Regions from separate parts of the Stenotrophomonas aracearum genome, predicted to be linked through region 3. Evidence: predicted binding sites of a transcription regulator. Region 3 holds the regulator's gene; each other region holds the start of a gene.

Region 1 (2,263 bases), 2.1 Mb from region 3:
TGGGCGTGGTGATGGCGGCCTCGCCCTACCCCGAAGCGCCGATCACCGGCGATGTGATCCACGGCCTGGACCAGGTGCCGTCCACCGCCAAGGTGTTCCATGCCGGCACCACACTGGACGCGCAGGGCAACGTGCTCAGTGCCGGTGGCCGCGTGCTGTGCGTGGCGGCGCTGGGCGACAGCGTGGGCGATGCGCAGGCCAACGCGTATGCAGGCGTGGCGAAGATCACGTGGGACCACGAGTTCCATCGCAATGACATCGGCTGGCGTGCGATCGCGCGCGAGCAGGCCTGACCCTGCGATCGAACAGACAACAAAAAACCCGGCATTGCCGGGTTTTTTGTTTCGTGCGTTGAACCTGCATCAGGCAGTAAACAGCGCCTTCATCTTTTTCAGCGCGTTCGCTTCCACCTGGCGGATGCGTTCGGCGGAAACGCCGTACTCGTCGGCCAGTTCCTGCAGGGTGACCTTGCTGTCGGCGTCCAGCCAGCGGCGACGGATGATGTCGCGCGAGCGGGCGTCGAGCTCGGCCATGCCTTCGCGCAGCAGCTGCAGCTGGTTGTCTTCGCTGTCGGCACGCTCATAGGCCATCGACGGGTCTTCGTCGTTGGCGACCAGGAACGCGGCCGGCGACGGCGGCGCGTGGTCGTTGTCTTCGTCGGTCGGCGCGTCGAAACCGATATCGCGGCCGGACAGGCGCGATTCCATTTCGAGCACTTCGCGCTCGGACACGTTGAGGTCCTTGGCCACGGCGGTGACTTCGGCCGCGTTCATCCAGCCCAGGCGGGTCTTGGACTTGCGCAGGTTGAAGAACAGCTTGCGCTGCGCCTTGGTCGTGGCGACCTTGACGATGCGCCAGTTCTTCAGGATGAACTCGTGCATTTCGGCACGGATCCAGTGCACGGCGAACGACACCAGGCGAACGCCCATGTCCGGGTCGAAGCGCTTCACCGCCTTCATCAAGCCGATGTTGCCTTCCTGGATCAGGTCGCCCAGTGCAAGGCCGTAGCCGTTGTAGCCACGGGCCACGTGCACCACGAAGCGCAGGTGGGAATGGACCAGCTCGCGCGCGGCGTCCAGGTCCTGCTCGTCGCGGAAGCGGCGGGCCAGGTCCTGCTCGTCATCGACCGTCAACACCGGGATCTGGTGCACGGCGCCGATGTAGGCGTCCAGCGAACCGAGCGCACTGGGAATCGGAAGATTGTTTGCCACAAGGGCAGTAGACATGTTCTGGCTCATAGGTTGGCATTTTAGCAGTCACGGAATTGGACTGCTAAGGGGTGGAAAAGTTCCAGCGTCTCACTGATGAAACGATGGATCGGATCACCCCTCTAACCTACAGGGAAATGGTGACACTGGCGAGTGGTCAGGTGTCGCCAACATTTCCTTTGTATTCAACGATATAGGGCCAAATGCGTCATCACGGCGTGGTTTGGGCCGCACAATCCCACGTCCCGCTGCCCGTTCAGCTTGAAAACGTTGCCACCGGTTCAGCCCTGGACCCACAGTAATACCCCGAAAGGTTCAGGAAGAAGCCCTTGCTCTCATACCGCAGCTCGGTCAGGTCATCACTGAACTCCGTGAAGTTGTACCCGGCTCCAACCTTGAAGTTCTGCCCCACCTGCCGGTCCACCCCCACCAGCCAGCCCTGCTTGTCACCCCCCTCGCGCACGTCCAGCCAGCGGTACTCGCCCATCGCCTCCCACTGCGCGAACAACCGGTAGCGCAGCTGCAGGGCCGAGAAGTTGACCCGACTGTCCAGCCACGCGCCCTCGCCACGCCCGGTACGGTAGTCGCCCCAGCGACCGGCCAGCTTGGCCGCCAGCTCCCAGCGGTCGGTCAGCTGCATCACCCCTTCAAACGACACGATCTGCGACTTCTGGTCGTACACGTTGCCGCCTTCCTGGCCCAGCGACGCCACGTCATACAGATAGGTGTACTTGCCGAACGCCGCCCAGCGCGTGTTGTCGTGCGGGCGCCAGGCAAAGCCCAGGTTGGACTCGACCAGTTTCGCGTCGGCCAGCGGGTTGCGCGCATCGTCGGTGTCGGCATAGTTGGCGCGCAGGGCGATGCGCCAGTCTTCGTTGACCTTGTACAGCAGCCGGTTGGTGGTGACCCACTGGCGGCGCTCTTCGGCACCTTCGTCGCGACGGTACTCCAGCTTGCTGGTCCACTGCGTGTTGGCGTCGGTGCGCCCGCCATTGACGCTGTATGCGCGGCGGTCTACCCGGCCGGTGGTGGCGTCCAGGTTGCCATCCATCACG
Region 2 (2,263 bases), 2.1 Mb from region 3:
GCAGCGCAGCTGGCTCGGGCTGGAGGTGTTCACCTTCGAGTAGTAGCTGCCCGGGTCCGGGTCCGGACCGGGGTCGGTGCCGCCTGCGGCGACGTTGAAGGCAATGCGGGTGTCCGCAGCCGGACGGGCGCCCTGCGCATCCTTAATCCGGGTGGCCCGGATATCGAACCGGCAGGCTTCACCGGCGACCAGCGCGGTATTGGTGGACAGGGTGAAGGTGGTGCCGCTGGTGGCGTGGGTGAGCGGCACGCTGCCGGACTGGCCGCAGCTGAGCACGAACGCGCCGTTGCTGAGCGTGACGGTCTCGCTGAAGGTCACGGCCAGGTCGGCGGCGGCCGGGAAGGTGGTGGCGCCCTGCTCGGGGGTGGTGGTGCGAACGGAGGGCGGGGTGTTCGGCCCGGTGCCGCCGCTGCCACTGAAGGTCTGGCCGTTGTTGCACGCACCGAAGGTCTGCGCCGCCGAGGGCGCCCAGGTGAAGTGGGCGTACTGGCTGCCGCTGCCGGTGAGCTGGAGGGAGGTGCCCGGCGCGGTGCTGTTGGTCTCGCTGACCGGGATGTTCTGGCTGGTCAGCCCGGCCGCCGGGCCGCTGGCAGCGGTAACGGTGCCTTCGTAGCTGATGAACTGCACCACCTTGCCGCTGCCATCGACCAGCGCGATGCCGTCGTTGGCGCCGTTCTGCAGGCCGTTGGTGGGGTAGGTGACGGTAGCGAGACTGGCCTTGCCGCAGCCGGCGGCCGTGCCGGCAGGTACCGGGTTGCTGGCATACACCGTGGCGGCGGACGGGGTGCTGCCGTTGTACAGGTACAGCGTGTAGCTGCCGAGGTCCTCGCCGCCGGTGGCGACGACCTCGATCGCCTCGCCGACGTCACCGGCGGGGGTGCTGTCGTCGTAGTGCAGCTCATTGATGAATACGTCGGCGCGGGCGGGGCCGGCGGCCAGCGCCAGCAGGCACGCCAGGGAAAGCGGTGTGGGCAACCTCATCTACGGCTCCTTGTGATTGGGTTTTGCCCGCCGAATCTAGCCAATCCATATGACACATCTATCGATATGTCGTATTCGGCACGCCGCAATGGGACGTGCGTCAAGAAATTGGCGGAACTTTGTCGGGTTGAGCCTCTCCGACGATTCCCCATCTGCGAAAAATTCGGGTCCGGCCCCTTGAAAGGCACAGGTGGGCCACCATCTCTGCCCTGTCCCGCACTGGCGGGTTTTTTCACGAGCGGTGCTGGCAGTCACCTTGGGTGAGTGCTAACATCGCCGGACTTTGTCTGACCAATCAATAACTTAAGAGGTCCCACATGAGCATCAAGCCGCTTCACGACCGCGTTGTGGTCAAGCCGATCGAAGCCGACGAAATCTCCGCCGGCGGCATCGTGATCCCGGACTCGGCCAAGGAAAAGTCGACCAAGGGTGAAGTCGTGGCCGTGGGCCCGGGCAAGCCGCTGGACAACGGCAGCGTCCGCGCGCCGTCGCTGAAGGTCGGTGACAAGGTCATCTATGGCCAGTACGCCGGCAGCAGCTACAAGAGCGAAGGCGTGGAATACAAGGTCCTGCGCGAAGACGACATCCTCGCCGTCATCGGCTGATTGATGCCGCCGGGCCGAGCGCCCGGCCACCTGTCCCCCAATTATTCAGAAGGTAATCGCAATGGCTGCCAAGGAAATTCGTTTCGGTGAAGACGCCCGTTCGCGCATGGTGCGCGGCGTCAACGTTCTCGCCAATGCCGTCAAGGCCACCCTGGGCCCGAAGGGCCGCAACGTCGTGCTCGAGAAGAGCTTCGGCGCCCCGACCATCACCAAGGACGGCGTGTCCGTCGCCAAGGAAATCGAACTGGCTGACAAGTTCGAGAACATGGGCGCGCAGATGGTGAAGGAAGTCGCTTCGCGTACCAATGACGACGCCGGCGACGGCACCACCACCGCCACCGTGCTGGCCCAGGCCCTGATCCGCGAAGGCGCCAAGGCCGTTGCCGCCGGCATGAACCCGATGGACCTCAAGCGCGGTATCGACAAGGCCGTGGTTGCCGCCGTCGCCGAGCTGAAGAACATCTCCAAGCCCACCGCCGACGACAAGGCCATTGCCCAGGTCGGTACGATCTCGGCCAACTCGGACGAGTCGATCGGCAACATCATCGCCGAAGCGATGAAGGAAGTCGGCAAGGAAGGCGTGATCACCGTTGAAGAAGGCTCGGGCCTGGAAAACGAGCTGGACGTGGTCAAGGGCATGCAGTTCGACCGCGGCTACCTGTCCCCGTACTTCATCA
Region 3 (2,263 bases):
GTCGCGGGCGACCACGACCAAAGCCGGACGCAGCAGGCGGTCGTTGAGCAGATAGCCCTTCTGGAACACCTGGACCACGCTGCCCGGGGCGGCGCCGGGGGCGTCGACCTGGCTGATCGCCTGGTGGTGTTCGGGGTTGAACGGCTGGCCGGTCGGGTCGAGCAGGGTCAGGCCGTTGTCGGCGGCGACCTTGAGCAGCTGCTTGTAGGTCAGCTCCAGGCCTTCGCGCAGCGGGCTCGGCTCGGCACCGGCGGCATTCAGCCCGGCGTCCAAGCTGTCGAACACGGGCAGCAGCTCGCCCAGCAGCTTTTCATTGGCGAAGCGGCGCGCCTGTTCGACGTCGCGGGCCACGCGCTTGCGCTGGTTGTCCAGGTCGGCGCGCTCACGCAGCGACTCGGACCGGAGCAGGGCCAGCTCGTTGTGCAGGCTGTCCAGCTGCTGCTGCAGGGAATCGCCCGGGGCGGCGTCGCCGGCCGGGGTCTGGGATGCGATATCAGGCTGATCTTGGTTCATTTCCGGATCCTTGGCGGTGACTCTCCGCCTCCACCCACCCCTATGTGGGCGGCCGGACCCGATTCAAGAGCCGAAGGCGCGTTTATCCGCGATCGCGGGACAATCCGGCCCCGCCCGGCGCATCCAGCGCGGCGCCCAGCACCTGGGCGGTGGCTTCCACCAGCGGGATCATGCGGTCGTAGGCCATCCGCTTCGGCCCGATCACCCCCAGCACCCCCAGCACCTGGCCGCCGGCCGAGTACGGCGCGGTGACCAGCGAGATGTTCTCCAGCGGCATCACCCCGGTTTCCTCGCCGATGAAGATGCGCACGCCCGGGGCCTGGATGGTGCGCTCCAGCAGCTGCAGGATCTCGCGCTTGCTGGCGAACAGGTCGAACAGTTCGCGCAGCCGGTCCAGGTCGGACAGGTCCTGCACCCCCATCAGCCGGGTCTGCCCGGCCAGCACGATATCGTCGGCCGGCGGCGCCATCGCCTGCTCGGCCAGCTCCACGCTGTGCGCCAGCAGTTGTTCCATCTCCGAGCGCGCGTCGCGCAGCTCGACCAGCAGCCTTGAACGGATCTCGGACAGCGGCCGCCCGGCACAGTGGGCATTGAGGTAATTGGCGACCTGCTCCAGCTCGGCCGGCTCCCAGCTGCGCCGGGGTTCGATCACCCGGTTCTGCACCTCGTTGTCGGCGAAGACCAGGATCGCCAGCACCCGGGGCGCGTCCAGCGCCACGAAATCGATATGCCGGAACGCGAACTGTTCGCGCTTGGGCGCACCGACCACGCCGACGAAGTGGCTCATTGCCGAGAGCAGCTCCGAGGCGCTGCCCAGCAGGGCCTGGGTGCCCGCCCCGGTCGAGAGCTCGCTGCGCAGCCGGCTCAGCTCGCCCTCGCCGGGCGGCTGCATCTTGACCAGGCTGTCCACGAACACCCGGTAGCCGTGCGCGGTGGGCACGCGCCCGGCCGAGACGTGCGCCGAGCTGAGCAGGCCGAGGTCTTCCAGGTCGCCGAGGATGTTGCGGATGGTGGCCGGGCTCACGTCCAGCCCGGCCAGCCGCGCCAGGGTCTGCGACCCGACCGGCTCGCCGTCCTGGATGTGGCGCGCGATCAGTGTCCGCAGCAGGTGGCGGGCGCGCGGGGCGAGATGAGGCGCGGACGGATGCATGGAATCAACCTGTGAGACGCGAGACTGGATAATGGCAGGCCATTGCCCGGCAAGGGATCGGGGAAATGCCGATTGGAGCTGCCCCTCGCCCATGCTAGCGTTGCGCGGCTCAAGAAACGAACACCATGCTCAGACATCTATCGATCAAGGATTTTGCCGTGGTCCGCGCCACCGAACTGGAGTTCGGCGCGGGCATGACCGTGGTTTCCGGCGAGACCGGCGCAGGCAAGTCGCTGATGGTCGACGCGCTGGGCTTCCTGTCCGGCCTGCGCGCCGACAGCGGCGTGGTCCGCCACGGCGCCGCCCGCGCCGAGCTGTCGGCCGAGTTCGCCCCCGGCGACGACGCCCCGGCCCGGCGCTGGCTGCGCGAGAACGAGCTGGACGACGACGAACAGTGCCAGCTGCGCCGGATCATCCGCGCCGACGGCGGTTCGCGCGCCTGGATCAACGGACGCCCGGTGACCCTGTCGCAGCTGAGCGAACTGGCCGGCATGCTGGTCGAGATCCACGGCCAGCATGAACAGCAGGCGCTGCTGGCACGGCCGTCGCAGCTGGCCCTGCTGGACGCCTATGCGCGCAACGACGCCGAACGCGTCCAGG

Evidence for each region. Region 3 encodes HrcA, which represses chaperone genes, less so after heat shock. Its sites were predicted from a motif close to TTNGCACTCNNNNNNNNNGAGTGCNAA; they were not measured.
Region 1: rpoH (RNA polymerase sigma factor RpoH) is a predicted target of HrcA. The motif match lies at 1,250-1,276, and genes of this name have one in related genera.
Region 2: PDM28_RS16995 (co-chaperone GroES) is a predicted target of HrcA. The motif match lies at 1,226-1,252, and genes of this name have one in related genera.

The regions. Positions count from the first base shown of each region.
Region 1 covers NZ_CP115543.1:3,806,851-3,809,113, forward strand. Annotated here, with positions in the region: gene purD (phosphoribosylamine--glycine ligase) at 1-293, shown strand, start outside; gene rpoH (RNA polymerase sigma factor RpoH) at 363-1,238, opposite strand; gene PDM28_RS17210 (hypothetical protein) at 1,465-2,263, opposite strand, start outside.
Region 2 covers NZ_CP115543.1:3,765,379-3,767,641, reverse strand. Annotated here, with positions in the region: gene PDM28_RS17000 (endonuclease) at 1-981, opposite strand, end outside; gene PDM28_RS16995 (co-chaperone GroES) at 1,299-1,586, shown strand; gene groL (chaperonin GroEL) at 1,648-2,263, shown strand, end outside.
Region 3 covers NZ_CP115543.1:1,667,980-1,670,242, reverse strand. Annotated here, with positions in the region: gene grpE (nucleotide exchange factor GrpE) at 1-513, opposite strand, end outside; gene hrcA (heat-inducible transcriptional repressor HrcA) at 596-1,663, opposite strand; gene recN (DNA repair protein RecN) at 1,789-2,263, shown strand, end outside.